DNA from 4 places in the Methylobacterium sp. Leaf399 genome. Region 1 is predicted to be linked to each of the others. Evidence: predicted binding sites of a transcription regulator. Region 1 holds the regulator's gene; each other region holds the start of a gene.
What was found. Region 1 encodes PhoB, which activates phosphate uptake and scavenging genes when phosphate is short. Its sites were predicted from a motif close to TGTCATNNANCTGTCAT; they were not measured.
Positions count from the first base shown of each region.

Region 2: ASG40_RS09635 (UDP-2,3-diacylglucosamine diphosphatase) is a predicted target of PhoB. The motif match lies at 1,814-1,830, and genes of this name have one in related genera.
Region 3: ASG40_RS12330 (CorA family divalent cation transporter) is a predicted target of PhoB. The motif match lies at 4,875-4,891, and genes of this name have one in related genera.
Region 4: ASG40_RS20735 (YdcH family protein) is a predicted target of PhoB. The motif match lies at 5,481-5,497, and genes of this name have one in related genera.

Region 1 covers NZ_LMQK01000035.1:76,533-84,161, forward strand. The annotation lists gene ASG40_RS19675 (cell envelope integrity EipB family protein) at 1-273, opposite strand, end outside; gene ASG40_RS19680 (GcrA family cell cycle regulator) at 799-1,332, shown strand; gene phoB (phosphate regulon transcriptional regulator PhoB) at 1,403-2,104, opposite strand; gene phoU (phosphate signaling complex protein PhoU) at 2,137-2,856, opposite strand; gene pstB (phosphate ABC transporter ATP-binding protein PstB) at 2,985-3,803, opposite strand; gene pstA (phosphate ABC transporter permease PstA) at 3,857-4,762, opposite strand; gene pstC (phosphate ABC transporter permease subunit PstC) at 4,782-5,762, opposite strand; gene pstS (phosphate ABC transporter substrate-binding protein PstS) at 5,883-6,917, opposite strand; gene ASG40_RS19715 (hypothetical protein) at 7,265-7,516, shown strand; gene ASG40_RS19720 (hypothetical protein) at 7,529-7,629, opposite strand, start outside.
Region 2 covers NZ_LMQK01000012.1:331,878-339,506, forward strand. The annotation lists gene ASG40_RS09625 (D-2-hydroxyacid dehydrogenase) at 1-118, opposite strand, end outside; gene ASG40_RS09630 (aminotransferase class V-fold PLP-dependent enzyme) at 224-1,432, opposite strand; gene ASG40_RS09635 (UDP-2,3-diacylglucosamine diphosphatase) at 1,878-2,702, shown strand; gene ASG40_RS09640 (glycosyltransferase family 4 protein) at 2,699-3,763, shown strand; gene ASG40_RS09645 (ribonuclease HII) at 3,829-4,449, shown strand; gene ASG40_RS09650 (PA0069 family radical SAM protein) at 4,436-5,551, opposite strand; gene ASG40_RS21160 (VOC family protein) at 5,548-5,889, opposite strand; gene ASG40_RS09660 (hypothetical protein) at 6,073-6,594, shown strand; gene moaB (molybdenum cofactor biosynthesis protein B) at 6,601-7,158, opposite strand; gene ypfJ (KPN_02809 family neutral zinc metallopeptidase) at 7,259-7,629, opposite strand, start outside.
Region 3 covers NZ_LMQK01000023.1:268,189-275,817, forward strand. The annotation lists gene ASG40_RS12310 (ComEA family DNA-binding protein) at 1-255, shown strand, start outside; gene ASG40_RS12315 (hypothetical protein) at 414-629, shown strand; gene ASG40_RS12320 (GNAT family N-acetyltransferase) at 731-1,348, opposite strand; gene ASG40_RS12325 (Orn/Lys/Arg decarboxylase N-terminal domain-containing protein) at 1,345-3,690, opposite strand; gene ASG40_RS12330 (CorA family divalent cation transporter) at 3,786-4,811, opposite strand; gene ASG40_RS12335 (YegP family protein) at 4,966-5,148, opposite strand; gene ppk2 (polyphosphate kinase 2) at 5,317-6,240, shown strand; gene ASG40_RS12345 (hypothetical protein) at 6,251-6,652, opposite strand; gene ASG40_RS12350 (enoyl-CoA hydratase/isomerase family protein) at 6,789-7,589, shown strand.
Region 4 covers NZ_LMQK01000031.1:90,654-98,282, reverse strand. The annotation lists gene ASG40_RS15475 (homoserine dehydrogenase) at 1-975, shown strand, start outside; gene glpX (class II fructose-bisphosphatase) at 1,093-2,076, shown strand; gene ASG40_RS15465 (tetratricopeptide repeat protein) at 2,122-2,994, opposite strand; gene ASG40_RS15460 (5-(carboxyamino)imidazole ribonucleotide synthase) at 3,315-4,415, opposite strand; gene purE (5-(carboxyamino)imidazole ribonucleotide mutase) at 4,427-4,954, opposite strand; gene ASG40_RS15450 (YdcH family protein) at 5,067-5,285, opposite strand; gene ASG40_RS20735 (YdcH family protein) at 5,508-5,684, shown strand; gene ASG40_RS15445 (propionyl-CoA synthetase) at 5,847-7,629, shown strand, end outside.

The DNA of each region.
Region 1 (7,629 bases):
ACCATCCCCGCTCTCGAACGTCGTGTTGCGCAGGTCGGACGTCCGGCTCCCGCTCTCCCCGCTCTGGAGCTGCGTCACCTGGCGGGTCTGCATCGTGTAGCCCTTGCAGGCGTCGCCGCCGAAATCGAGGACGATGCGACCGCGCGCACTCTCCACCGAACGGCTGGCGCTGCTCTCGGCCAGGGATAGTTCGTACACCGCGCGGTGCCCGGCGAGGCGGATCGGCTCCGCCGCCTGCGCAGCCCCCGCCGCCACGACGAGGCCCGCCGCCATTCCTCCCAACCGCCGTGACGACCGCATGGTGTCTCCCTGTTCGAACGCGAGCCGACCAAAACCCGTCCGGTCGCACCGCCCACACATAGTCACGCCGGCTTAGGCGACAATGCGGGCTCGGAGTGGTCGGACCGCGACGTGCCGTGGAGACCCCTCGGCGATGGTGAGGCGCCATCGGCAATGGCAGGGGCCCATCGGCAGTGGCGGGAACCCATTGGCAGTGGAAAGCCGCAGGGCGTGCATGGTCTCCCTTGCATACGGCTCGACGCCTCCTGTACGGTCGCGCTGATTGGCGATGCATCCGGCGCGACGGCCAATACACGACGGTTCGACGACGACCAGAGCGCGCGTCGTGATGGGTTTGCCGTCGGCGAAACCAGCGTTCCCGTGGAAGGCGTGCGGTTCTTTTCAATACACCGTGTCATGACGACATCGTGAAATGGCCTTTTCGACTGGGTCGTTACGAAGATGGCGGGTGCGGGTGTTGCGTCGTGACGGGGCGATGATCGAATGTCTGAGGGGGCGATGATGGACACAGTCCCGGGCTGGACGGATGAACGCGTCGCGCTGTTGCGCCGCCTCTGGGAAGAGGGTCTGAGCGCGAGCCAGATCGCGACGCAACTGACCGGCGTGACCCGCAACGCCGTGATCGGGAAGGTCCACCGCCTGGGGCTTTCGGGACGCGTGAAGAGCGCCGACACCGCGATCGCGGGGCGCAAGAAGGCGACCCGCGAGGCGGAGGTCGAGATCATCGTCGAGGAGGCGACGCTCCCGCCGCCGGTGGAACCGATCGTCGTCGAGGCGGTCGTCGCTGCCGCCACACTCGACGTCGCGCTGCCCGCCGATCCCGTCACCCTGGCGGTCTCGCGGCGGGTGACGATCATGGACCTGCGGGAAGCGATGTGCCGCTGGCCGATGGGGGACCCGACCTCGACGGACTTCTACTATTGCGGCGACCGGGCGATCACCGGCCTGCCCTATTGCACCCATCACGCCGAGATCGCCTATCAGCCGGCGACCGAGCGCAAACGCGACCGCCGGGCCGGCGGATTCCGCTGATCCCTCACGGCCGGCTCGCGGCCGGGCGGCGGATGTCGCGGTCGGGACGGCGATACCGCGCGTGGCGGCCTCACGCGTCGACGGCGAAGGTCTCGTCGAACGAATAGCCTGAGCCGCGAACGGTGCGGATGGGATCGGACTGGGTCGTGCGGTTGATGGCCTTGCGCAGGCGGCCGACGTGGACGTCGACGGTGCGCTCGTCGATGTAGACGTCGTGACCCCAGACGCCGTCCAGGAGCTGTTCGCGCGAGAACACCCGGCCGGGGCTCTGCATCAGGAATTCGAGCAGCTTGAACTCGGTGGGCCCGAGGTGGATCTCGCGGCCCTGACGGCGGATGCGGTGGCTGACCCGGTCGAGCTCGATGTCGCCGGCGATGAGCAGGCTCGCCACATGCGCCGGCTTGGCGCGCCGCAGCAGCGCCCGCACCCGCGCCAGCAGTTCGGGCACCGAGAACGGCTTGACAATATAATCGTCCGCCCCCGTGCCGAGACCGCGGATCCGGTCGCCCTCCTCGCCGCGGGCCGTGAGCATGATGACGGGCAGGGTCTCGCTCTCGCGGCGCGCACGGATGCGGCGGCAGAGCTCGATCCCCGACAGGCCGGGCAGCATCCAGTCGAGCAGCACCAGGTCGGGAAGCTGTTCCTGCAGGCGCAGGTCCGCCTCGTCGCCGCGGGCGGCCGCGTCGACGGTGAACCCCTCCGCCTCGAGGTTGTAGCGGAGGAGGAGGGTAAGGGCCTCCTCGTCCTCGACGATCAGGATACGCGTACTCATGGGCTTTGTCTGGGATGTCCCTGCCGGGGGCTTCAGGCGCCGGTCGGCGGCTCCACCATGGCGTAGTTCGACGCGTCGTTCTTCGGGCGATCGGTGGGAAGGTTCTCACCGGTGACGAGGTAATGGATCGTCTCGGCGATGTTGGTAGTGTGGTCGCCGATCCGCTCGATGTTCTTGGCGCAGAACAACAGGTGCGTGCAGAACGAGATGTTGCGCGGGTCTTCCATCATGTAGGTCAAGAGCTCGCGGAACAGCGAATTGTAGAGGGCGTCGATGGCGCCGTCCCGCTCCCAGACGTCGTGCGCCGCCTTGATGTCGCGGCTGGAATAGGCGTCCAGCACGTCCTTGAGCTGCTCTTGGACGAGGTCGCCCATGTGCTGCATGCCCACGACCACCTTCTGCGACTGGATCTCGCCGGCGATGGCGATGACGCGCTTGGCGACGTTCTTGGCCAGATCGCCGATCCGCTCGAGATCGCTCGACACGCGGATCGCCGAGATGGTTTCGCGCAGGTCGATGGCCATCGGCTGGCGCCGCGCAATGAGCAGGATCGCCCGCTCCTCGATCTCGCGCTGCAGTACGTCGAGGCGCTGGTCTGCCGCGATGACCGTCTGGGCCAGGGTGGCGTCGCGCCGCACGAGGGCGTGGCCCGCCTCGTTCATCATCTTCTCGGCGATGCCGCCCATCTCGGAGATCGCGCGGCGCAGGTCCTCGAGGTCGGTGTCGTAGGAACTGACGATATGGTCGGGCATGATCGCACTCCTCGGGTCGGCGCCCCGGCGGGGAACGGCGAACGGGATCGGTCGGGAGGGTATTTCGCAGCGGACGAGGTCGGGCCCGATGCGATGTCTGAAGGGGACCGTCCGCCAGTCGAACGGCCTCAGCCGAAGCGGCCGGTGATGTAGTCCTGGGTCTGGCGTTTCTCGGGGTTCATGAAGATCCGGGTGGTGGGCCCGAATTCCACGAGTTCGCCGAGGTACATGAACGCCGTGAACTGCGAGATGCGGGCGGCCTGCTGCATGTTGTGCGTCACGATGACGATCGTGAACTCGGAGCGCAGCTGCTCGATCAGCTCCTCGATGCGTCCCGTCGAGATCGGGTCCAGCGCCGAGGTCGGCTCGTCGAACAGGATCACCTCCGGGCGCTGGGCGACGGTGCGGGCGATGCACAGGCGCTGCTGCTGGCCGCCGGAGAGGCCCATGCCGGACTGCTTGAGCTTGTCCTTGGCCTCGTCCCACAGGGCCGCCTTGCGCAGGGATTCCTCGACGCGGATGTCGAGATCGGCCTTGGACAAGCGCTCGTACAGGCGAAGGCCGAAGGCGACGTTGTCGTAGATCGACATCGGGAACGGCGTCGGTTTCTGGAACACCATGCCGATCTTCGAGCGCAGCTCGTTGAGGTCGATCTTCGGGTCGAGGATGTTGCGACCGTCGAGCATGATCTCGCCCTCGGCCCGCTGCTCGGGATAGAGGCTGTAGATCCGGTTGAAGGTGCGCAGCAACGTCGACTTGCCGCAGCCCGACGGGCCGATCAGCGCCGTCACCTGCCGGTCGTGGAAGTTGAGGTTGACCGACTTCAGGCCGTGGAAGTTGCCGTAATAGAAGTTGAGATCCTTCACGGCGATGCGGATCGGGGCGTTCTCGTCCGCCTTGTGGCGCCCGGTCAGTTGGGCGGCTTGGATCGCGGGCTCGGCGCTCATCGTGGGTTCGTCCTTGTCGAGACGGAAGAGGAAGGGACCGGATCGGCGCGCTGTCAGCGCGCGCGATCGCTCTTGATGACGAAGCGGGCCACGATCGACAGGGCGAGGATCGTGACGGTGATGAGGAGCGCCCCGGCCCAGGCCAGCTGCTGCCAGTTCGGATAGGGAGACAGCGCGAACTGGTAGATCATCACCGGAAGGTTGGGGATGCCGCCCATCAGGTTGGCCGAAAACCAGCTGTTGTTGTTCAGCGCCGTGAACAGCAGCGGTGCCGTCTCGCCCGCGATCCGGGCCAGGGCCAGGATGATGCCGGTGACGATGCCCGCGCTCGCCGCGCGCCAGGTGATCGCCTTGATCACGATGGAGGGCGGAGCGCCCAGCGCCGCGCCCGCCTCGCGCAGGGTGGAGGGGACGAGGCGCAGCATGTCCTCGGTGGTGCGCACGATGACCGGGGTGGCGATGATGGCGAGTGCCACGCCGCCGGCCCAGCCCGAGTAGCTGCCCATCGGCTTGACCATCAGCGTGTAGACGAAGAGGCCGATCAGGATCGAGGGCGCCGAGAGCAGGATGTCGTTCAGGAAGCGGATGATGTCCGCGAGCTTCGAGTTGCGGCCGTACTCCGCCAGGTAGGTTCCCGCGAGCACGCCAATCGGCGTGGCGATGACGATGCCGATCAGGGTCAGCACGAGGCTGCCGAGGATGGCGTTGGCGATGCCGCCGCCCTCGGAGCCCGGTCCGGGGGTCGGCTCGGTGAACAGCAGCGGGGAGAAGCCCTTCACCCCCTCGACGATGAGCATGAGCAGGATCGAGCCGAGCACGACGATCCCGATCCCCGTGGCGATGGTGCTCGCCACGATGAGGACCTTGTCGGCGATCCGCCGGCCGGACCGGACACGGCTGCCGGTGGTCGGTGCGGCCGCCCGTTGCGGGGGCACGGTGGGGTGAGTGGCAGAGGCCATGGGTGCGGTTTCCCTGCTCTCAGGCGACCTTCACGCGCCTGACGAGCAGGCGGGCGATGATCAGGACGATGAAGGTGACGACGAAGAGGATGCAGCCCAGCGCCATCAGCGCGTTCAGCTGCATGCCGTCGGCCTCGTTGAACTCGTTGGCGATGCGCGAGGCGATGGTCGAGCCCGGATCGAAGATCGAGGCCGACAGCCGGTTGGCGTTGCCGATGACGAAGGTCACCGCCATGGTCTCGCCGAGCGCGCGGCCGAGGCCGAGCATGATCGCGCCGATGATCGAGACCGAGGCCTGCGGCACCAGCACGTGCCGGACCACCTCCCAGGTGGTGCAGCCGATGCCGTAGGCGCTCTCGCGCAGGACCGTGGGGATCTGGTCGAGCATGTCGCGGGTGATCGAGGCCACGAACGGCACGATCATGATGGCCAGGATGATGCCCGCGGTGAGGATGCCGACGCCGGAGGGGACGCGGGCGTAGAACAGGGTGCCGACGATCGGCATGCCCTCGACCACGTTCGACACGGGAATCTGCACGAACTGCGCGAACAGCGGAGCGAAGATGAAGAGCCCCCACATGCCGTAGATGATGCTCGGCACCGAGGCCAGGAGCTCGATGGTCATCGAGACGGGCTTGCGCGCCCAGCCGGGGCAGAGCTGGGTGAGGTAGATCGCGATCCCCAGCGAGAGCGGCACGCCGATGATCAGGGCGAGAAAGGCCGATGCGACCGTGCCGATGATGGCGACGAAGGCGCCGTACTGCTCCTGGCCGATGTTCCAGGCGCTCGACGTGATGAAGCCGGGGCCGAACTCGCGGAAGGCCGGCCAGCCGCCGTAGGCGATCGAGGCCAGGATGCCGGCGAGGAAGAGGAGCACGAGCAGGGCGGAGGCGTAGGACGCGACCCGGAAGATCGTGTCGCCGAGGCCACCGGGCGTCTTACGGGCCGGGGCATCCCCGCTGCTGCGGGCCATGGCGATCTGTTCAGTCAAGGCGGCCATCCGAGTGTCTTCTCTTCAACGCGGTCTCGTACCGTGCGGCAGGGTGCGAGGCGAGGGGCGGCTCGTCTTGCGGATGAGAATGGGGCCGCCGCGGCGGCGGCCCCTGGGTCGGCGGCAGCCTTAGAAGACCGGCTTGCCGTCCTTGCCCTTGATCTCCTTCCACTCGGTCTTGACGAGGGAGACCACGTTGTCGGGCAGCGGGACGTAGTCGAGGTCGGCGGCGAGCTTGTCGCCGTTCTTGTAGGCCCAGTCGAAGAACTTGAGCACTTCGGCGGTCTTGGCCGGGTCGACCGGGTCCTTGTAGACGAGGACGAAGGTCGCCGCGGTGATCGGCCAGGAATCGTCGCCGCCCTGGTTTGTCAGCGCGATGCCGAAGCCGGGCGCCGACTTCCAGTCGGCGCTGGCGGCGGCCGCCTGGAACGACTTGTCGTCCGGCACGGGGAACTTGCCGGCCTTATTCTGGATCAGCGCGTAGCTGAGCTTGTTCTGCTTGGCGTAGGCCGATTCAACGTAGCCGATCGAGTTGGCGACCTGCTTGACGGTGGCGGTGACGCCTTCGTTGCCCTTGCCGCCCTGTCCGGCCGGCCAGGAGATGGTCGTGGCCGTACCGAACTCCTTCTTCCAGGTCTCGGATGCGGAGGAGAGGTAGGTCGTGAAGATGTTGGTCGTGCCCGAGGCGTCCGAGCGGTAGACGGGGGTGATCGGCGAGTCGGGGAGCTTCAGGCCCTCGTTGATCTTGGCGATCTTGGCGTCGCTCCACTTGGTGATCTTGTTGGCGTAGATGTCGGCGATGAGCTCGCCGGTCAGCTTGAGCTTGCCCGGCTCGACGCCGGCGATGTTCACGACGGTGACGACGCCGCCCATCACGGTGGGGAACTGCACGAGGCCGTCCTTGGCCAGGACTTCACCCTTCAAGGGCGCATCGGTGGCGCCGAAATCGACGGTCTTGGCCTGGATCTGCTTGATGCCGCCGCCCGAGCCGATCGACTGGTAGTTCAGGCCCGTGCCGGTGTCCTTACGGTAGGCTTCCGCCCACTTGGAATAGACCGGGAAAGGGAAGGTGGCGCCGGCACCGGTGATGTCGGCGGCCAGGGCAGGGGTCGCGAGCTGCGCGGCGGTGAGCCCGAGGGCGAGCGCATAGGTAACGGGTTTCATGGATCTCTCCGTCTTCGTTCGGCGGCCGATGCCGGATGCGGCACGATCCCCGAACCGTGCGGCGGCGCCCGAAGCGGGGCGCAGCGCGGTTCGGCGGCGTAGGGCCAGGACCGAGGCCGCTCTCCATCGCGGCTGGCGGACCGGTACCGCCTCGACAATGCCGGCCCTATGACGTTCCCATGACGGTGGGATGACAAGGGTGGGCAATCGGCTCCGACCAGGGCCGCCATCGGTGGACGGCGGCGTGCGATGGCACGGTTGGCGGGCTTCGTGCGTTGGTCGTCGGGTCGGTGCGTCGCGCGGCCGCGGACCGGCGTGCCGGTCCGACAGGGAGGGAGAAGGCCGTGGTGGACCGATCGAATGGGGTACCCGCGGACGGCTCACCGGAGGACGCGGCGTTCCTGGCCCTTCATGCGGAGCGCGAGAGGGTCGAACGCGATCTCGTCCTGGCGCAGCAGCGCCAGCGCTACGGCAGCGACACGGCGGACGTGGTGCAGGCCGGAGACGACGAGAAGAGCCTCCTGGCGCGGCTCGACCAGGTGCTCACGCAGCTGCGGGCCGCGGAGTACCGGCGACAGCCCGGCGCAAGGCGCTGGTAGGGAAGAAAACGATCAGGCAGCGCGGCGGCGGTCGCGCTCTTTATGGCGCAGCCGCAGAAGGAGGTCGACCTGCGTGTCGGTGATCGGCTGGGCCTCGCACAGATCCGCGTAGA
Region 2 (7,629 bases), on a different contig from region 1:
CGACGATCTCGTCGGGTGTCCAGGTCGACTCGTATTCCTTGTACGCGTGCGGGAAATTGAATTCGCGCACGGTGGCGTCGAGGGACTCACGGTCGAGGAAGACGATTTTGTGCGTCATGGAAACTCTCGGTGACGTCCCCGCGCGAGGCACGGCCGAACGCGAACGCGTGGTCTGTCGAAGGTCCGGGGCCGGTCGTGGAGACCGGCCCCGGGAGGGGTCGGATCAGGCCTTGAACAGCGGGTTCTCGCGCAGGTAGCTCGAGGCGGCGGCGACGCCGGAGCCCGGCTGCACCTTCACGCCGTTGTCCAGCATCGACATCTCGGCACCGGCGATGGCGCCGAGCAACGAGAGCTCGTTCAGGTCACCGACGTGGCCGATGCGGAACACCTTGCCGGCCACTTTGCTCAAGCCCGCGCCGAGCGCCAGGTTGTAGCGCACGTAGGCGTGCTTGATGATCGCGGCGGCGTCGACACCCTCGGGAGCGAGGATCGCCGTCACCGTGTCGGAGTTCCACTTGGGCTCCTTGGCGCAGGTCTTGAGGCCCCAGGCCGCCACGGCCTGGCGGGTCGCCTCGCCGAGCACGTGATGGCGGTGATAGACGTTCTCGAGGCCTTCCTCTTTGATGCAGGCCAGCGCCTCGCGCAGGCCGTAGAGCAGCGGCAGCGACGGGGTGTAGGGGAAGTAGCCGCCCGGGTTCTGCTTCTGGTGGTCGGACCAGGCGAAGTAGACGGCCGCGAGACGGTCGTTCTTGCCCGAGGAGGTCTCGGCGGCCTTGAGCGCCTTCTGGCTGACGCAGATCACGCCGAGGCCGGCCGGCAGCATCAGGCCCTTCTGGGAGCCGGCGATGGCGCAATCGACCTTCCACTGGTCGGCGTAGAACGGCAGCGAGCCGATCGAGGACACGCCGTCCACGAACAGCAGCGCCGGGTGGCCGGCCGCGTCGATGGCCTTGCGCACCGCACCGATGTCGCTGGTGACGCCGGTGGCGGTCTCGTTGTGGACCGTCATGACGGCCTTGATCTCGTGGTTCTTGTCGGCCCGCAGGGCCTCCTCGATCCGCTGAGGATCGGCGCCGGTGCCCCACTCCTCGTCCTGGACGATGACCTCGAGGCCGAGGCGCTCGGCCATGTCGACCCAGAGATGGCTGAACTGGCCGAAGCGCGAGGTCAGCACCTTGTCGCCGCGCGACAGGGTGTTGGTGAGCGCGGATTCCCAGATGCCCGTGCCGGAGGCCGGGAACAGGAAGATGGTGCCGTCGGTCGAACCGAACACCATCTTGGTGTCCTCGAACAGGGGCTTGGTCAGCGCCGGGAAATCCACCGAGCGGTGATCCTCGGAGGGGACGATCATCGCCCGCATCACGCGGTCGGGGATGTTGGTCGGGCCCGGCACGAAGAGGTGGTTGCGACCAGGCCGTTTCGTTGGCGCCATGATGATTGTCTCCGGTTCCCAGTGCGTCTCGCGACCGCGATGTGGCGGCGCCTCGAACGATGATTGTCTGCCGACGGGTCGTGACGACCCGGCGCGCCCATCCCTGTAGTCCAGAGCGTCGTACGGGTGTCGCGTTCGTAGAACGCCGTCCACCGGTTCCGTCCGCTCCGTCCCGAAACGCCGACCCGGCGTGAGATGGCCGCGCGCAAGGGACGGCTCGCGCCGCCCCTGTCGCGCCGGCAATATGGCGAGCTTCCGCTGTGAAGGAAAACTGAAAAAACTTGTCCACGCGACTCAAAAAATTGCGCTGCAACAGAGGGCCCGCCCGTGGCCGCCGACGACCGGTTTCCCGGGGCGCGCTCGGGCCGCCGCGTGGGGCCGCGTCATCAAACTGATACGGGAATCCGGTTTGGCTCCGGCACGACGCGTCTGCCCGGAGATCCCCGTGAGCGAAGACAACGAGAAGGCGATCCGTGTCCGGACGCTCTTCCTGTCCGACATGCACCTGGGCACCAAGGGCTGCCAAGCCGCCCTGCTGCTCGACTTCCTGCGCGACTACGATGCCGACGAGATCTACCTCGTCGGCGACATCGTCGACGGATGGCAACTGAAGTCGGGCTGGTACTGGCCCCAGAGCCACAACGACGTGGTGCAGAAGCTGCTGCGCAAGGTCCGCAAGGGCACGAGCCTGATCTACGTGCCCGGCAACCACGACGAGTTCCTGCGCGACTACCTCGGCGCGCACTTCGGCGGCATCGAGGTCGCCGACCAGCGCGTGCATGTGGCCGCCGACGGCAAACGCTACCTCGTCATCCACGGCGACCAGTTCGACATGGTGGTGCGCCACGCCAAGTGGCTCGCCTACCTCGGCGATGGCGCCTACACGGCGGCGCTCTTCATCAACACGCACCTCAACACCGTGCGCCGCCGCCTCGGTCTGGCCTATTGGTCGCTCTCGGCCTGGGCCAAGCTGAGGGTGAAGAACGCCGTCAACTTCATCGGCAAGTTCGAGGAGCTGCTCGCGGCGGAAGCCAAGCGCGTCGGGGCGGACGGGGTCATCTGCGGCCATATCCACCACGCCGCCAACCGGCAGATCGACGGGCTGACCTACCTCAACACCGGCGACTGGGTGGAATCCTGCACGGCCATCGTCGAGCATTACGACGGCACGATGGAGGTGCTGCATTATCCCAGTGTCCTGCGCGCCCGCGAGGCCGCCTCCGCGGTGACCATCGCGGTCGACAGGGGCGGGGCGCGGGCCGTCGCGTGAGGCTGCTCATCGCCACCGATGCCTGGCACCCCCAGGTCAACGGCGTCGTGCGCTCCCTCGAGCACATGGCCGCGGCGGGCCGCGCCTTCGGCTTCGAGACGATCTTCCTCACCCACGAGAACTTCGCGTCCCTGCCGCTGCTCGGCTACCCCGAGATCAGGCTCGCCTATGCGACCCGCACGAAGGTCGCGCGTCTTTGGTCGCAGTTCGCGCCGACCCATGTCCACATCGCCACCGAGGGGACGGTGGGCTACGCCACGCGCCGCCTCTGCCTGGCGCAGGGGCGGCCCTTCACGACGAGCTACCACACCCGCTTTCCCGAATACCTCTCCGCCCGACTGCCGGTGCCGGAAGCCTGGAGCTATGCCTGGCTGCGACGTTTCCACGATGCCGCCAATGGCACCATGGTCAGCACGCCGTCCCTGGAGCAGGATCTCTCCGCGCGGGGCTTCACGCGCCTGATGCGCTGGACGCGCGGTGTCGACACCGACCTGTTCCGGCCTCAGGAGAGCGACGCGCTGGCCGGCCTGCCGCGCCCCGTCTTCCTCTTCGTGGGCCGTGTCGCCGTCGAGAAGAACATCGCGGCCTTCCTCGACCTCGACCTGCCGGGCAGCAAGGTCGTGGTCGGCGACGGTCCGGACCGCGCCAGGCTGGCCTCGCTCTACCCGGCCGCCCGCTTCCTCGGGATGCGGACCGGCGCCGGCCTCGCCGCGGTCTACGCCGCCGCCGATGTCTTCGTGTTCCCGAGCCTCACCGACACCTTCGGCATCGTGCTCCTGGAGGCCCTGGCCTCCGGCGTGCCCGTGGCCGCCTACCCGGTCACCGGCCCCCTCGACGTGATCGGCGGCACCGACGCCGGCGTGCTCGACGCGGATCTGCGCAAGGCGGCCCTGGCGGCCCTCGACATCCCGCGCAAGACCTGCCGGACAGAGGCCTTGCGCTACACCTGGACCGAGAGCGCGCGGCAGTTCTTCGGCAACATCGAGCGCGCCCACGGACTGCCCGCGCGACGGCGCGAGCGCGTCGCGCCCGCCGTTGTCGGTTCGGTCGAGCCCCGTTAGACGATTCCTGTCCCTGCCGGACGAGCGGTTCGGCCCCGGGGCTCGTTCTTCGCGCGACGGTTCTCATGCCTCCCTTCGATCCCGCGTCGCCCGGCCGCTATCCCGCCGTCGTCGGCTGCGACGAGGTCGGGCGCGGGGCCCTGTGCGGGCCGGTGGTGGTGGCGGCGGTCTGGTTCGATCCCGCCGCGATCCCGCCGTCGGTGCTGGGACGCCTGGACGACAGCAAGCGCCTCGACCGCGCGACCCGCGAGGCGCTGGCGCCGGAGATCCGGGCCTGCGCGCGTATCGCGTTGGCCGCCGGCTCCCGCGCCCTCGTCGACCGGATCAACGTGCGCGCCGCCACGCTCGACGCCATGCGCCGCGCCGTCGTCGGTCTCGGCCTCGACGGCCCCGTGATGGTGGACGGCCGCGATCCCATCCCGGGGCTCGACCGGCCCTGCACGGCGATCGTCGGAGGCGACCGGCTGGTGCCCCAGATCGCCGCCGCCTCCATCCTGGCCAAGACGGTGCGCGACGCCCTGATGCGGGCCCTGGCCGTCCGCTACCCGTCCTATGGCTGGGACAGCAACGTCGGCTACGGCACCCGCACCCATCTGGCGGGCCTCGCCAGCCTCGGGCGGACCCCACACCACCGCATCAGCTTCACCCGCCGCTACGCTCAGCTCCCCGGTGTCACAGCAGGCTGAGCTGGGCGCCGTCGCGGGAGGGTCTGACGAACAGGTCGGTCCGCAGCGGGACGCGGGTCTCGCGGTAGCCCAAGCGTTTTCGCGCCAGCCGCATCCGCTCCGCGATCAACTCGGCATAGGGACCGGCACCGGTCATGCGCCGGCCGAAGGCGGCGTCGTAGGCCTTGCCGCCGCGCGCCTGGCGGACCAGGGACATCACGTGCCGCTTCTTGCCGGGGTAATGCGCACGCAACCAGTCGCCGACGAGGTCGTCGAGTTCGAGCGGCAGGCGCAGCAGGACGTGACGGGCTTCCATCGCGCCGCAGTCCCGCGCCCGCGCCAGGATCGCCTCGATGTCGTGGTCGTTGAGCGAGGGGATGATCGGCGCCACCATGACGAGAACCGGAATGCCGGCCGCCGTCAGTTGCCGGATCGCGTCGAGGCGCCGTTCCGGATGCGGTGCGCGCGGCTCCATCCGGCGGGCCAGGGCCGGATCGAGGGTCGTCACCGACATCGCCACCTTCACGAGGCCCATCGCGGCCATGTCCGACAGGATGTCGATGTCGCGGGTGACGAGATTCGATTTCGTGACGATACCCACGGGATGCCGGTCGCGCGCCAGCACCTCCAGCACCTGCCGGGTCAGGCGGTGCGTCCGTTCGATCGGCTGGTAGGGGTCGGTGGCGGTTCCCAGCGCGATGGTGGCCGGGCGGTAGCCGGGGGCCGCGAGCTCGCGCTCCAGCAGCCGGGCCGCATCCGGCTTGGTGAACAGCCGCGTCTCGAAGTCGAGCCCCGGCGAGAGGCCGACGTAGGCGTGGTTGGGCCGCGCGAAGCAGTAGACGCAACCGTGCTCGCAGCCACGATAGGGGTTGATCGACCGGTCGAAGGCGATGTCGGGCGAGGTGTTGCGGGTGATGATGCTGCGCGCGGCCTCCGGCAGGACCTCGGTACGCAGGACTTCGGTACGCAGGACTTCGGCGCGCAGGACTTCGGCGCGCGGGGCGGACGGGGCCTCGTCGCCACCCCAGCCGTCGTCGAAGGCCTCGTGCCGGGCCGCCTCGTAGCGTCCGTCCGGATTGACCGTGGCGCCGCGCCCCTTGAACGTACGCGCCGCCGCCGTCATCGCTCCGACCAGACCGCGAGCTCGGTTCCGGCCGGATCGCGGAAATGGAACCGCCGCCCACCCGGAAAGGCGAAGATCGGCCTTACGACGAGGCCGCCGGCCGCCTCGACCCGCACCAGCATGGCTTCGAGATCCGTCGCATAGAGGACGGCGAGCGGCACGCGGGTCCCCTTCTGCGGATCGCCATCGAAGCCACCCTCCAGCCCCTCGTCGAAGGCGCAATAGGCGGGTCCGTAGTCGACGAAGGTCCACCCGAACGCTTGCGCGTAGAACGCCTTCACGGGTCCGAGCGTCCGGCCGGGCAGTTCCAGATAATCGATCTTGCCGTCCTCGCGCATGGTCGTCCTCCGCAGTCCCGTGATCGAGCATCAGCCGACACAGAGAACATAGCAAGAACGTCAGATCGGCGATTCTGCACGGATTTCGGGCAATTCCCGCGAATGGTCGCGACAACCCCGATTCCGATGTGCCTGGTGTGGAGCGACCGCTTGGCGACCCGCCAAAATGCGGTATGGGCGCGCATGATTTCAGGCTTGATCCATGTCGCCAGACCCGGTGATGCGCTTGCCGTCGATCGCCTCGCGGATTCGCTGGCCGCCCTCGTGGCGGGCGTGGCGGCCGGGCTCGTGGGTGATGCGGTGATCGTCGTGCCGACCTCCACCGAGGCCATCGAGGCCGTGGCGGAGGCCACAGGGGCCACCCTGGTGGTGCGCACCCGCGGCGCAAGCCCCTGGACGGCGGGTGCCAGGATAGCGCGGCGCGAGTGGGTGCTGTGCCTGGAGGCCGGCGACGTCCTCGCGGAAGGCTGGATCCGCACCCTCGACCGGTTCATCGGCATGGCCCGGCCCGACGTCGCTCTGGGCAGGCTGCGGCGACCTCACACCCGGCTTCCGATCCGTCTGGCCGCCCGCGGTGAGGCTGTGGTCGGCGTCAGCCGGCCGCGCCCGGGCGATCTCGTCCGACGCGACCGTCTGCTCGCCGAGCCCACCTTCTCGCCGCGCCTGCGTCCACGCCGGCTCTCCGCGCGGATCGATCGACCCTGAGCGGGATCAGACGCTAATGGTGGCCCCCCGGCGCAAATGTTCGTCGAGGCGCGGCATGATCTCAACGAAGTTGCAGGGGCGATGCCGGTAGTCGAGTTGGGCGGCCAGGATGCCGTCCCAGGCGTCCCGGCAGGCGCCGGGGGAGCCCGGCAGTACGAAGATGTAGGTGGCCCCGGCGACACCGGCGGTGGCGCGCGACTGCAGCGTCGAGGTTCCGATCTTGTCGTAGGAGATGCGGTGGAACACCGCCGAGAAGCCGTCCATCCGTTTCTCGAACAGGGGCTCGAGGGCTTCCGGGGTGACGTCACGGCCGGTGAAGCCGGTACCGCCGGTGGTGAGAACCACGTCGATGCCCGGGTCCCGCACCCATTCCTCGACCCGCGCCCGGATCGCCGGGACCTCGTCGGGGACGATCCCGCGGGCGGCGAGGCGATGACCGGCCGCGGTCAGTCGCTCCGTGAGGAGATCGCCGGAGCGGTCGTCCTCGGCCGTCCGTGTGTCCGAGACGGTGAGCACGGCGATGGCCAGGGGAACGAAGGTGCGGGTCTTGTCGGAGGCGACCATGGGACGGTGTCCTCGAAGGAAGAAAGGCCGTGCCGGACCGGCATGACGGCCGCAATGGAATGGACCGCCGCCGGCGGATCTCCCCCGCCGGGTCGCGTTCTCAGTTCGCGGCGGCGCGGAAGGTGTCGCAGGAGCGGGTCTGGCCGCTCTTGTAGCCGGTCATGAACCACCGCATCCGCTGCGCCGACGAACCGTGCGTGAAGGAATCGGGCACGGCATAACCCTGCGACTGCTTCTGGAGCTTGTCGTCGCCGATAGCGCTGGCCGCCTGCATCGCCTCTTCGATGTCGCCCGGCTCGAGCGAATTGAAGCGGTCGTTCGAGTTCTTGGCCCAGACGCCGGCGAGGCAATCGGCCATCAGCTCGACGCGGACCGACAGCTTGTTGCTCTCGACCTGACCGGCCGCCTGCTGGCGGGACTGGACCTTGCCGAGGATTCCGAGCTCGCCCTGGATGTGGTGACCGACCTCGT
Region 3 (7,629 bases), on a different contig from region 1:
GACCAGACCCCTCGCGCCGAGCCCGTCCAGGATGCCGCCGGCGCGGCCGCCGACGCCACAGGCCCGCGCGCGCTGGCGGTGGTGGACCTCAACAGCGCGAGCCTTGCCGAGCTGAACGGGCTGCAGGGTGGCGGCGCCATCGGCAAGGCGATCGTCCGGGGGCGGCCCTACGCCACCGTCGACCAGCTCCTGTCCAAGCGCATCCTCAGCCGGTCGACCTACCAGCGCATCAAGGACCAGGTGACGGTGCGCTGACCCGTCTCGCCGACGGCGGCGCGTGGACCGTGGTGCGGGACGAAACACGACGTCGGCGGCAGCCCTGAGATGTGGCGTCCCGCCGAGGAGCCCTCTACACTCCGCCCCCTGTAACCCGTGCGCCCGGATCGCGTGCGCCTGGACCTGAGAGGACCGACATGCTGACCCAACCCCGTGGCGCGATCCTGCGTGAGGATCTGGGCGTCGAGGAAACCACCAACTCCGACCATGTCGTGCGGTGGGACGGCGAGCGCCTCTATGTCGAGCACGACATCTATCACAACGGCCAGCTGGTCCACCGCAAGTACCGCAAGACCATCACCGAGCCGGTGGCACGCGCCCTCCAGGCCCTCATCAACCGGGCGCAGCAGTAGGTCCCGCGGCCATAGGCTGCCTCTGGAACGGATCGGGTCGTCGACGTCGCCCCGATCCGGACCGCTCGACGATCGGACGGCGATCGGGGGGCGGGACGCTCCTACCGGTTCACCCAGTCGTCTGCGGCGACGATGGCCGCCACCGGGCGGTTCCAGGTCGCCGGCTGGTCGTCGCTCCCCGAGCCGAGGGCGCATTGCACCATGACGCTGTCGCTCCAGCGGCCGTACTTGTAGCCCACCGCCGGCAGGAGCCCGACCCGGGTGAAGCCGCAGGCCTCGTGGAGGCGCAGGGAGGCCTCGTTCCGGGCGTCGATGTAGCCGATCATCTGCCGGTAGCCGCCGGCGGCGCAGGCCTCGATCAGGGCCGGTAGCAGGCGCCGGCCGATGCCGGCGTTCAGGTGGTCGTGGTGGACGTAGATCGAGTGCTTGAGGGTGTAGCGATAGGCCGGCCGCTTCCGGAAGGGCACGGCGTAGGCATAGCCCGCCACCACCCCGTCCCGGTCGGCCACCAGATGCGGCAGCCGCTTCTTGCGCATCGCCTTGCGGCGGCGCTTGAGGTCGTCGGGCTGGAGCGGGTCCTCCTCGAAATCGCCGATGTCGCCGATGCCGCGGCGGATGTGGTGGGCGTAGATCGCCACCATCGCCGGCACGTCGGCGTCCGACGACGGCCGGATGACCACGTCCGGGTCGGACGCGACGGGCGGCCCCGCCAGGCTCACGCCCGGCCCTCGCGCATGACGTAGGTGTAGAACCGGATGGTGCCGTCGGCGGCGACATCGCGGAACACGCCCTGGATCTCGGCCTCGAACCCCGGGAAGAGGTTGGCCGAGCGCTCGAACATCTTGAAGTAGTCCAGCATGGGTTTGGCCCGCTCGTCCAATCGCTCGCCCGGAAGCACCGTGCCGATGCCCGGCGGGTAGACCAGAAGCAAGGTCGTCGCCACACGGCCCTCGGCCTCGGCGATGGGCACGTAATCGACGTTGTTGCGGGTGAGTTGCTGCACCGCTTCCTTGGGGGTCATCACCATCTCGGGCAGGTGCCCCGGCTCGAATTGCTTACGCTGCAGCGTGCTGGTGCCGTGCTCGCGGTGGAAAGCGTGGAAATCCGCGCAGAGGTCGCGCAGGCGCACGCCCTTGTAGCGGTTGGGCCGGCGCCGCACGAACTCGGGCATGGCGTCCTCCAGCGGCACGTTCTCGTCGTGCAGGCGCTTGAAGGCCACGAGCCCCGAGATCAGCGTACCGGCCTTGGAGGATTCGACACCCGGCGTCAGCAGGAAGAGCAGCGAGTTGAGGTCGTTCTTCTCCGGCACGATGCGGTTCTCGCGCAGGTACTGGGCGACGATGGGGGCCGGCACGCCGTGCGCGGCGTATTCCCCCGTGCGCCGGTCGAAGCCGGGGGTGAGCACGGTGAGCTTGTTGGGGTCGGTCATGGCGTAGTCGGGCGCCACGTGGGTGAAGCCGTGCCAGGAGGCGCCCGGCGTCAGCTCCCAGTATTTCGAGTCGCTGGCGAGCTCGTCGGTGGAGATGCTCTCCCACGGCACCTTGCCGTCCGGTCCCTTCACCGTGTCGGGCACGAAGGGGTCGAAGAACCAGCGGCGCAGCGGGTCGCCCTCCTTCTCCTCGAACTCGCGGCGGATGGCGCGGACCTTCTTGCGCCACTCGATGCCGAGCCGAATGGTGTCGTCCCACAGCACCACGCCCGAGCGGCCCTTCATCATCTGCGCGCCGACATCGAGGGAGGCGAACAGCGGATAGAACGGCGAGGTCGAGGCGTGGACGAGGAAGGTCTCGTTGAAGCGCCGGTGCTCGATCCGCCGGGTCTGGCCGCGGATGTGGCTGTCCTTGGTATGGATCTGCGAGGCCTGGGAGAAGCTCGCGAGCTGCTTGTGGGTCGATTGGGTGGCGATGATGCCGGGCGAGGTCTCGTCGAGGTTCTTGAGACCCATGGCGAAGCGGCCCGCGAAGAGCGGGTGGAACTTCATGAAGCCGGCCCAGGCCTCGTCGAAGAGGATGTAGTCGCAGAGGTGGCCGATCTTCTCCAGGATCATCTGGGCGTTGTAGATCGTGCCGTCGTAGGTGCATTGCTCCACCACCGCGACGCGGAACGGGCGCTCGCGCTTCCACGCCTCCTTGTCGGTGACCAGCGGGTTGGTGCGGATCTTTTCCCGGATCGCGGCCTCGTCCAGGGCCTCGTGGTACATCGGGCCGATGAGGCCGAAGCAGTTGCGGTCGGTCTCGAGGAAGACCGGCACGGCGCCGCCGAGGAACAGGGCGCCGTGATGGGCCGCCTTGTGGTTGTTGCGATCGAACAGCACGAGGTCGCCCTCGGCCACGAGCGCCGACAGGACGATCTTGTTGGAGGCCGAGGTGCCGTTGAGGACGAAGTAGGTCTTCTCCGCCCCGAAGATGACGGCCGCCTCCTTCTGCGCCTTGAGGGCCGGGCCCTCGTGGACGAGGAGGTCGCCGAGGTCGAGCACCGAATTGTCGAGGTCGTCGCGGAACACCGCCTCGCCGAGGTGCTCGACGAAGATCCGCCCGATGGGCGAGCGGTTGTAGAAGATGCCGCCGTTGTGGCCCGGACACGTCCAGAGCTGGTTGCCCTGCTCGGCGTAATCCACCAGCGCGCCGAAGAACGGCGTCTTGAGAGTCTCGGCGTACTGCTTGACGCGGCTGACGAGGCCGCGGGCGATGTAGTCGGGGGTCTCTTCGGCGAGGAAGATGTAGCCGTCGATGAAGTCGAGCACCTCGACGGGGATGTCCTCCAGGCGCTTCCTTCGGACCATGATGACGATGGGCATCTCGAGCCCGCGCTTCCTCATGAGGTTGATCAGCGCCGCCGCCTTGCCGTCGAGCCCGCGCTTGCCCCAATCCACCACCATGCAGCCGATGGCGGCGTCGGTCTGGACCGCGATGGCCGCATCCTCGACGCGCCGGGCGCGCACCACCTCGAAGCCGAGCTTTTCGATGGAGGTGAGGATCTGCTGGACGCGCACGCCTTCGAGGTCGTCCGGATCGAAGTTGGGCGCGCACATCAGCACGGTGAAGCGGCGGAAGAAGTCCATGCGGGGGAAGGCTCCGTGGTGGGATCGTCACCGTTGCGACGCGGGATGACGCGGCGATGACGGCGTGCTGGTGATGGGCGCAATGCGCCCGGGGATCAACCGCGCCGACCAGCGACACCGAGGCGGCGGATGACGAGGAACACCGCGAGCGACGAGAGCGCGCCGATCCCCAGGGCGATGGTCGAGCCGTTCTCGAAGTCGGCGAGGAACAGGCCCTTGCTGTTCATGCCGAACACGCCGGTCACCAGGGTCGGCGGCAGGAACAGGGAGGTCAGGATCGAGAGGGTGAAGAGCTGTCGGTTGGTCTGCGCGGCGGTGCGGCCGGCGATCTCGTCCTGGAGCAGGCGGCTGCGCTCGGCCAGCACACCCATGTCGCGGTCGAGGGAATCGATGCGCTGGACGACGCGGGCGGCCATGGTCATTACCGCCTCCGGCAAGGCGTCGCCGTCGTCGTCGGTTTCGGCCTCCAGGCGGTGGAACACGGCGCCGAGGCCGGCGACCTGGCGGCGCAGGCGCACCGCCCGGCGACGGATCGGCGCCAACGGACCGGTGTCGTCGGCACCCGCCCCGTCGAGGATCCGGTCCTCGATGGCGTCGAGTTCCTCGGACATGCGGACGGCGCCCGCCTCCATCGCCTGGACGACGTGGCCGACGAAGAGCTCGAGCAGGCGGGCGGGCGAGGTGACCGTCAGGCCTGCCAGGGCGGCGTCGCGGGCGGCCTCCGCGCAGGCCGTGGCGTGTCGGCGCCCACTGACGAGGTAGCCCTGCCCGAGCACGCAATGCAGCCGGCCGGTGGGTTCGTCGCTCAGCGCGCCGGCAAAATCCCGTTCACGATCGGCGACGACGAGGCCGAACGCCGCTCCATCGACCACCACGCGCTGGTGGCCGTCACGGGCGAAGATCGCCGCGGCCAGACGCGGCGGTCCGAGCCGCCCGGCTTCGACGGAGCCGTGAAGGCGCGCATCGACGAGGTCGACGTGCAGCCACACGAAGCCGGCGGCGGCATCGAGCGGCGGCAGGTCGGCGCCGGGCTCGAGGAGCGAGGCGCGGCCCCGCCCGTCGAAGTGGAGCCCGAAGATCAGGCCGGGAAGGACGGCCTCGTCGGTGAGAAGTCGCGGCATCGGGCCCCGCCGGTTCCTCGCCGGCAAAGTGCCGAACCGTCCCCGGCTCCATCGCGCGTAGCGGCGACACCTTGATGACGCCCTTACCGTGCGTGACGAGGCCGACTCGCGTGGCCGGAAGACGACGCGGGCCGGCCCCTGTCGACCATGCGCCCTACGCCGGCGTGCAATCCATGCCGTTGCGGCGCGCGTTCTCGATGCAGTTCGCCTTGCTGGCGTAGGTTTCCGTGGAGGCGCCGACGATCCTGCCGTTCGATGCCGTGCGGCGCCACCGCCAGCCGGTCCCGCTGGCGTAGATCTCCCAGGTGTCGCCGTCGCGTCCCTTGCAGGTGCTCATCGATGTCCTCACGCAAGAATAACTCTAGGTAGCGAATCAACCTTAAAGAATGTCGGCGTCGGAATCCAGGGGTGCCCGCCGCGGCGTGCGCGACGGCGGGGCGTTTCGCCGAACTGTCACATCGGCATGGTCTAAGCGCCCGAGGGACCTCGAGGCGTTGGAACGACGATGGATCACGGGCGGCAGGCAGGCACCTTCGACATCGAGGCGATCCGCAGGGAGGTCGCCGACGACTTCGACGAAGAACTCGAGATGGAGATGGAGGAGGAGCGCCTCGAACGCCTGGCCGACGCCGTCGCGGGCGATCCCCGCGCTCCGCAGATGGACCGCAGGCTCTACTTCCGCGAGCTGTTCCGCCTCCAGCACGAGCTCGTCCGGCTGCAGGATTGGGTCCAGTCGCAGAAGCTGCGGGTGGTGGTGGTGTTCGAGGGCCGCGATTCGGCCGGCAAGGGCGGCGCGATCAAGCGGATCACCCAGCGCCTCAACCCCCGGGTCTGCCGCGTGGCCGCCCTGCCCGCCCCGAGCGAGCGCGAGCGCACGCAATGGTACTTCCAGCGCTACGTCGCCCACCTGCCGGCCGGCGGCGAGATCGTACTGTTCGACCGCTCCTGGTACAACCGCGCCGGCATCGAGCGGGTGATGGGCTTCTGCACCGACGCGCAATACGAGGAATTCTTCCAGTCGGTGCCCGATTTCGAGCGGATGCTGGTCCGCTCGGGCATCATCGTCCTGAAATACTGGTTCTCGATCACCGACCAGGAGCAGGCCCTACGCTTCCAGATGCGCATCCACGACCCGCTCAAGCAGTGGAAGCTGTCGCCGATGGATGTGGAGTCCCGCCGCCGCTGGGAGGACTATACCAAGGCCAAGGAGGTGATGCTCGCCCGCACCCATATCCCGGAGGCGCCGTGGTGGGTGGTGGAGGCCGTCGACAAGAAGAAGGCCCGCCTCAACTGCATCGACCACCTCCTGACGCAGATCCCCTACGGCGAGGTCCCCCATCCCACCGTGGTCCTGCCCGAGCGGGTGCGCCACGACGACTACGCGCGCCAGCCGGTCCCGTCCGAGATGTTCGTGCCGTCCCGCTACTGATCGGGGGCGGCTACGGGCAGGCCAGGCCGTACCGAGCCACGACGATGTCGCCCTGGCGGGGCGCGTTGAGGGCGAGCGGTGCGGTGCCGCCGCCGTCGATATCGACCCAGCAGCGATCGCGCACGGCGACGACCGCATAGCGCGCAGTGAAGGCTGGCGGCTGCGGCGCCGCGAAACGGCCCCCTGCCCTGCACACGACGGACACCGCGATCTCGCCGGACCTGTCGTAGCGCAAGCGGCGGCTCGCATGCGCGCGCACCGTGAAGGCGGGGCCGCCGTCCTGACTCACCAGGACGGTGTGCGGCGTCTTGTTGGCGACCGTGCGCAGGCACGAGGCCTCGCCCGGCAGGAGGCCGGCCAGAAGGAACAGGGCCGATCCGACGGTGAGGGTCGTGGCGGAGGATGGGCGCATGGCGCTGGACATCTCATCGAATGGGGAGCGGTGCGCTCGGATCGAGGACGCATCGCCCGCGCGGGCTGCCGGGCGGTGAACTCGCCCATCAACTTGCGCTAGGGTCGGGCGTTCCCGTCACCCTGTGCAGGCCATCATGAGCGACAGCCCCGAACTGCTCTTCGACGTCGATCCCGCCGGCATCGCCCGCCTCACCCTCAACCGGCCGCAGGCGCGCAACGCCCTGACGTTCGCGATGTACCAGGGGCTGATCGACCATTGCGCGGCGATCGATGCGGATACCGCGATCAAGGTCCTGGTGATCACCGGTGCCGGCGACCGGGCCTTCGCCGCCGGCACCGACATCGCCCAGTTCCGAAGCTTCGAGACGGCCGAGGATGCCATCGGCTACGAACGGTTCATGGACCAGGTGATGGGGGCGCTCGAACGGCTGCGGGTGCCGACCGTGGCGGCGATCGCGGGCGCCTGCACCGGCGGCGGGGCGGCGATCGCGGCGGCCTGCGACCTGCGCATCGCCACGCGCGACGCCCGGTTCGGGTTTCCGATCGCACGAACCCTCGGCAACTGCCTGTCGCTCGGCAACCTCGCGCGGCTGTCGGCCCTCGTCGGTCCGGCACGGGTCAAGGACATGATCTTCACGGCGCGCCTCATCGAGGGAGACGAGGCCTTGGCGATCGGCCTCGTCGGCGAGGTCGTGGCGGATGCCGCCGCCCTGCGGGACCGCACCGGAGCCCTCGCCACCCTGCTCGCGGGCCATGCGCCGCTGACCCTGCAGGCGACCAAGGAGGGCCTGCGTCGTCTCCAGGACGTCCACGACCGCCCCGACGGCGAGCGCCCCGGCGACGACCTCATCCGGCTCTGCTACACCAGCGCCGATTTCCGCGAGGGAATGGAGGCGTTCCTCGCCAAGCGCGCCCCGAACTGGACAGGCCGCTGAAGCGCCCCCACCTCCATCCCCGCGACGACCGGACGCCGGA
Region 4 (7,629 bases), on a different contig from region 1:
CTGGCCAAGGCGGCGGAGGCCAAGGGCGTGGTGCTGGCCTACGAGGCGTCGGTGGCCGGCGGCATCCCGGTGATCAAGGCCCTGCGCGAGGGCCTGGCCGGCAACCGGGTCAGCCGCCTGTACGGAATCATGAACGGCACCTGCAACTACATCCTCACCCGGATGGAACGGGAAGGGCTGACCTTCGACGCCTGCCTCGCCGACGCCCAGGCGCTCGGTTACGCCGAGGCCGACCCGACCTTCGACGTCGAGGGCTTCGACACCGCCCACAAGCTCGCCATCCTCGCCAGCCTCGCCTTCGGCATCGAGATCGACGCGGACGCCGTGTCGGTGGAAGGCATCTCGGCGATCCAGCCCCTCGACCTGCGCATGGCCGAAGAACTCGGCTACCGCATCAAGCTCCTGGGCGTCGCGCAGGCCGCGGACGGCGGCATCGAGCAGCGGGTCCATCCGACCATGGTGCCGAAGTCCTCCGCCATCGCGCAGGTCATGGGGGTCACCAACGCCGTCACCATCGACGCGGATGCGGTGGGCGAACTCACCCTGATCGGTCCCGGCGCCGGCGGCGAGGCCACCGCCTCGGCGGTCGTCGCCGACATCGCCGACATCGCCGCGGGCACCCGCCGCCCCACCTTCGGGCGGGCCGCCACAGCGCTGCCGGCCTCGCCGCGGGTGGCGATGCAGCGCCACGAGGGCGGCTACTACATCCGGCTCACGGTCCACGACCGCCCCGGCGTGGCCGCGGGCGTCGCCACCCGGATGGCCGAGCGCGACATCTCGATCGAGAGCATCCTGCAGCGGCGCTCGCCGAGCGCGGCGCTCACCGACCCGCACGGGCGCTCGGGCCAGCCGGTGCCGCTGGTGCTGATCACCTACGCGGCCACCGAGGGCACCATCCGCGCGGCGCTGGATGCCATCGCCGCCGACGGTCTCCTGGCGGAGACGCCGCAGTTGATCCGGATCGAGCGGGAATAGATCCATTATTTTGCCGGATGCTATGGCGCCCTGCAGGATAGCGCAGCTATAGGGCTCCGTGACGGAGCGCCCGGGCCCTGTCCCGGCGAGCGAGGGGCACGAGCTGCCATGACCACGATGAACGACGCGACGGCAGCCATGCCGGTGGCGCGCACCCTGACCCTCGAACTCGCCCGCGTGACCGAGCGGGCCGCCATCGCGGCCGCCCGCTTGCGCGGCCAGGGCAAGGAGAAGGAGGCCGACCAGGCCGCCGTCGACGCCATGCGCGACGAGCTCAACGCCCTGCCCATCGACGGCACCGTGGTGATCGGCGAGGGCGAGCGCGACGAGGCCCCGATGCTGTTCATCGGCGAGCGCCTCGGGACCGGCGTCGGGCCGAAGGTCGACATCGCGGTCGACCCCCTCGAGGGCACGACCCTGTGCGCCAAGGACATGCCCGGCGCCATCGCCGTGATGGCCATGGCCGAGGCGGGGTCGCTGCTGGCCGCCCCCGACGTCTACATGCAGAAGATCGCCATCGGCCCCGGCTATCCGGCCGGCACCGTCGACCTCGACGCCTCGCCCGCCGACAACATCGCGGCCCTGGCCAGAGCCAAGGGCGTCGATCCCTCGCAGATCACGGCGATCATCCTCGACCGGCCGCGCCACGCCGCCCTGGTCGCCGCGGTCCGCGAGACCGGAGCCGGCATCCGCCTGATCTCGGACGGCGACATCGCCGGCATCATCTTCACGACGAGCCCGGAGGAGACCGGCGTCGACATCTACCTCGGCACCGGCGCCGCACCCGAGGGCGTCATCGCGGCCGGCGCCCTGCGCTGCATCGGCGGCCACATGCAGGGGCGGCTGATCCTCGACAGCCACGACAAGCGCGAGCGCGCCGCCGCGATGGGCATCACCGACCCCAACCGGAAGTACGAGCTCGTCGACATGGCCCGGGGCGACGTCATCGTGGCGGCCACCGGCGTCACCGACGGGGCGCTCCTCAAGGGCGTGCGCTTCAAGCCGGGGCTGATCGAGACCGAGACCGTGGTCTACCGCTCGGCCACCGGCACCGTGCGCCGCATCCTGTGCGGCCACCGCAGGCCGCCGGCCAGGGGTTAGGAGACCAATGCCGGGCCTGCCCGGAGGCAAGCCCGGCCAGACCGGTCAGTTGAACAGCGAACCGACGCCGCCCTGCACCCGCGACAGGCCCTGGCTCGCCACCGGGTTGCCCGGCTCGAGGGACGAGGCGCGCTGGTAGTTCTCCATCGCCTCCTTGCGGCGCCCCGACTTCTCGTAGGCGAGGCCACGATAGGCCCAGGAGGTGGCGTCCTTGTTGTTGACGTTGAGCGCGGCGTTGTAGTCCTCGATCGCCTTGTCGAACTGGTTGGTGGCGATCAGGCTCTGGCCACGGGCGGCATAGGGGGCGCTGACGAAGGGGTTGCGGTCGATGGCGGCGTCGAAATCGCCGATCGCCTGCGTGTTCTGTCCCTGCTTCTGCCGCACCAGACCGCGGGCGTGGTAGGCCTCGGCCGATTCCGGCGCCAGACGGATCGCCTGGTTGAGGTCGCTGCCGGCGCCGTCGAGGTCGCCCTGGGCGCGCAGCACGTTGGCGCGGCCGATGTAGGCGGGCGCGTAGTTCGGATCGGCCGAGATCGCCTTCGAGAAATCGGCCAGCGCCGCATCGTTGCGGCCGGTCTGGCGATAGGCGAGCGCGCGGTTGTTGTAGGCCGAGCCGGAGTTGGGATCGATCTGGATCGCCTTCGAGAAATCGGCGATGGCGTCGTTGAACTGCCCGGCGCGGGCATAGGCCGCCCCGCGGGTGGTATAGGCGGCCGCGTCGTTGGGATTGCGCTGGATCACCTCGCTCAGCGAGGCGATGTTGACGGTGGTGGCGCCCGTCTTGTCCGATTCGAGCACCGCGAACTGCCGCGGCGCGGCGGCATTGCCGTAGGTCTCGCATCCGCCGAGCGCGGCCGCCGCCAGCGCCACCGCCCCGATCAGCCCCGCCTTCGATGCCTGCAGCATCACAACCGTCATCGCCCCGCTCCCTCCGGCGAACCGCGGCGTGCCGCGTCGTTCGCCTCCACCCGTTCGATTCGCTGTCCGGCTCGATCGCCGTGCCCCAATCGGCGGCGCTCGGCGCGGCACGCCGCATCGCGTCTCCGGCGAACCGTCGGCGAAGGCGGTGAACGCATGCTTAAAGCCGGGACACAGGCTCGCTCAAGCGGCTGCGTGTGGCGAAGATATGGCCTCTTCCGGCCTCACCCCGAGTCCGGGCCGGCGCGGGCCCGATCGGTCCGCGGGTGTGCCATCCGCGACGCAGTTTAGGCCAGGTATCGGCCAGGAATCGCCCGGCCCTACGGCGGGAGCAGGAGACGGGTGACGTGTCCCATCTTGCGGCCGGGCCGGGCCTCGCCCTTGCCGTAGAGGTGGAGGTGGGCGCCCGGCTCGGCCAGGATCGCGTCCCAGGCCGCCGCCTCGTCGCCGATGAGGTTGTGCATCTCCACGGCGACACCGCCGACCCGGGCGGGATCCCCGAGCGGCCAGCCGCAGACCGCCCGCACGTGCTGGGCGAATTGCGAGGTCAGCGCCCCCTCGATGGTCCAGTGACCGGAATTGTGGACGCGCGGGGCGATCTCGTTGACCACGACCCGTTCCGGCCCGTCCCCATCGGCGACCAGGAACATCTCGACGGCGAGCACGCCGACGTAATCGAGGGCCTCGGCGATGCGCCGTGCGATGTCGATGGCGCTGGCCGCGGTGGCAGGGGCGATGCCGGGGGCCGGCACCCGGGTGAGCGCGAGGATGTGGTCGCGGTGGGTGTTGGCGCAGGGATCGAAGGCGGCGAACGCTCCGTCTGCGCCGCGCGCGGCGACCACCGACACCTCGCGCTCGAAGGCGACGAAGCCTTCGAGGATGCAGGGCGCGCCGCCGAACTCGGACAGGATCGCGGCCGGGTCGATGGCATCGCCAACGCGCAGCATGCGCTGGCCCTTGCCGTCGTAGCCGAAGCGCCGGGTCTTGATCACCGCCGGCAGCCCGATCTCGGCCAGCGCGAGGGTCAGGTCCTCGGGCGTGTCGACGCTGCGGAACGGGGCCGTGGGAATGCCGAGCCCGTTGACGAAGGCCTTCTCCGACAGGCGGTCCTGGGTCGTGGCGAGGGCCGAGGCGCTCGGATGCAGGGGCGCGAGGGCGGCGAGCCGGTCGGCGGTCTCGCGCGGGATGTTCTCGAACTCGTAGGTGACCACGTCGACGCTGGAGGCGAAGCGCGCCAATGCCTCGGCGTCGTCGTAGGCGGCCACCGTCGTGGCGGCGGCGACATCGAAGGCCGGGCTGTCCGCGTCTGGGGCGAAGACGTGCGCCTTCAGCCCGTGCTGCGCAGCGGCGAGGGCGATCATGCGGCCGAGCTGGCCGCCGCCGACGATACCGAGGGTGGCGCCGGGTGCGATCCGGGTCATGACCATCCGCCCTATGGTGTCTCGGCCTGCGGGAACTCGACCTTGGGGAACTCGGCCTGCGGGAACTCCGCCACCGCCGCGCTCTGGGCGGCGCGCCAGGCCTCCAGCCGTTCGGCCAGCGCCTCGTCCGAGACCGCCAGGATCGCGGCCGCCAGGAGGGCGGCGTTGACCGCCCCGGCCCGGCCGATCGCCAGGGTCCCGACCGGAATGCCCGCGGGCATCTGCACGATGGAGAGCAGGCTGTCCTGGCCCGACAGGGCCTTGGATTCGACCGGCACGCCCAGCACCGGCAGCGACGTCATCGCCGCGCACATGCCGGGCAGATGGGCGGCCCCGCCCGCGCCTGCGATCACCACCTTGAAGCCGGCGGCCTTGGCGCCCTTGGCGAAGGCGACGAGACGGTCCGGCGTGCGGTGCGCCGAGACGATCCGGTCCTCGTGCGCCAGGCCGAGGGCGTCGAGGGTCTCGGCGGCATGGCGCATGGTCGCCCAGTCCGACTGGCTCCCCATGATGATCGCGATCCGGGGCTGGCCGGCCATCGTCTCGAATCCGTTTCTGTGGGCGTGCCGCGCGGCACGTCCGCCTCAACCCGAGTTCGCCGCATACGCGCCGGTCGCAGCGCGGGCAAGGCGGCTCGGGCGATAAGGCGGCTCAGGCGATGATGTCGGGGGTGATCTGGTCTTCGAGGTAGGTGATGCGGTCGCGCAGGCCGAGCTTGCGCTTCTTGAGACGCTGGATCTGGAGCTGGTCGCCGGCCACCACGAGCTCGAGGGCGTCGATGGCCCCGTCGAGGTCGCGATGCTCCTGCTTCAGCCTCAGGAGCTCGGCCTCGTACTCGGCCTTCGCCTCGTCACCCAACTCATCCGGCATCGCGTCCGACATCCTCGACAGCCGGCCCGGAGGCCTGCCCTCGAACCATGCGGCAGGGTGGTGCCAGGGGCAAGATCCGGCGGCGGCATCGCGGGGGGCAATCGTGTTTCGGGCGCGCGAACCCTGTTGAAAGGCTTCGTCAAGCACGGCCGATTTTGGGCTTCGACAGCCGGCGAAAGGTGTGCCAATCTGTCCACGTCGAAACGATGACAGGAGACATCCATGTCGCTGCAGACACACCTCACCCAGCTCGCTCGGAAGCACGAAGCCCTGGAGCGGGAGATCCACGACGCCATCCACAGCCCATCGGCGAACGATCTGCGCATCGCAGAGCTCAAGAGACGAAAGCTCCAACTCAAGGACTCGATGAACCGCCTCAAGACGGAATCCGTCCACTAGGCGCGTCACCGCCCCGGTCCTTCAAGTCTCATGCGTTCGCCGCCGCCGCTGGTCTCCAGGGCGGCGGTTTTTTTGTGCCGAATATCGTCCCTCCCGGGCGCGCGGTGGATATACTGGGCTCCGATCAGGCCGGCGTCGACGACCGGCCATCGGGGGAACGCCATGGCCAGCGACACCACAGACCCGACGGCGTCCAGCCGCTACGCCGCCGTTCACGCCGCCTCCCTCGCCGACCCCGAGGGGTTCTGGCTGGAAGCCGCCAAGGCGATCGACTGGATCTCGCCCCCCACCCGCGCCTTCGACGGGGCGGCCGGGGCCTACGGCCGCTGGTTTCCCGACGCGACGCTCAACGCCTGCCACAACGCCGTCGACCGCCACGTCGAGGCCGGGCGCGGCGACCAGTCCGCGATCCTGTACGATTCGCCCGTGGCCGGCGCCAAGCGACGCGTCACCTACGCCGAGCTGCGCGATGCGGTGGCGACGCTGGCCGCCGTGCTCGCCGACCTCGGCGTGAACCGCGGCGACCGCGTCGTCATCTACATGCCGATGGTGCCCGAGGCCCTGTTCGCGATGCTGGCCTGCGCCCGGCTCGGGGCGGTCCATTCGGTGGTGTTCGGCGGGTTCGCCGCCAACGAGCTCGCCATCCGCATCGAGGACGCGACTCCCAAGGTGGTGGTGGCCGCCTCCTGCGGCATCGAGCCGAGCCGGATCGTCCCCTACAAGCCGCTCCTCGACGCGGCCATCGCCGCCAGCACGCACAAGCCGGACGCCTGCCTGATCCTGCAGCGGCCCCAGCGCGAGGCCGACCTCGTGGCCGGGCGCGACCACGACTGGGCGCAGGCCGTGGCCGACGCGACGGCGGCAGGGCGCCGGGCCGATTGCGCGGCCATGGCCGCCACCGACCCGCTCTACATCCTCTACACCTCGGGCACGACGGGTAAGCCCAAGGGCGTGGTGCGCGATACCGGCGGCTATTGCGTCGCGCTGACCTGGTCGATGCCCAATCTCTACGACGTGAAGCCGGGCGAGGTGTACTTCTGCGCCTCGGACATCGGCTGGGTGGTGGGCCATTCCTACATCGTCTACGCGCCGCTGCTCCACGGCTGCACCACGGTGCTCTACGAGGGCAAGCCGGTGGGCACCCCCGATGCCGGCGCGTTCTGGCGGCTGATCGCCGAATACGGCATCGCCTGCCTGTTCACGGCCCCCACCGCGCTGCGCGCCGTCAAGAAGGAGGACCCGCGCGCCGAACTCGTCGCCGGCTACGACCTCTCCGGCTTCCGCAGCCTGTTCCTCGCCGGCGAGCGCGCCGACCCCGATTCGGTGGCCTGGGCCGAGCGCGCCCTCGACCGTCCTGTGATCGACCATTGGTGGCAGACCGAGACCGGCTGGGCCATCGCCGGCAATCCGGTCGGGATCGGGCAGCTGCCGGTCAAGCACGGCAGCGCCTGCAGGCCGATGCCGGGCTACGACCTCCACGTCCTCGACGAGGCCGGCAAGCCGGTGCCGGCCGACACCATGGGCACGATCGCTCTCAAGCTGCCGCTGCCGCCGGGCTGCCTGCCGACCCTCTGGGGCTCGGACGAGCGCTTCGCGCAGAGCTACCTCACCACCTTCCCCGGCTATTACGACACCTCGGACGCCGGCGTCGTGGATGCCGACGGCTACGTCACCGTGCTGGGACGAACCGACGATATCATCAACGTGGCCGGGCACCGGCTCTCGACGGGGGGCATGGAGGCGGTGCTCTCGGCCCATCCGGACGTCGCCGAATGCGCCGTCATCGGCATCCGCGACGCGCTCAAGGGCGAGCAGCCCTGCGGCTTCGTGGTGCTCAAGTCCGGCGTGTCGCGCGATACCGGCGAGATCGAGCGCGAACTCGTCGCCTCCATCCGCGAGCGCATCGGCCCCGTGGCCGCCTTCAAGCTGGCGCTGACCGTGGCGC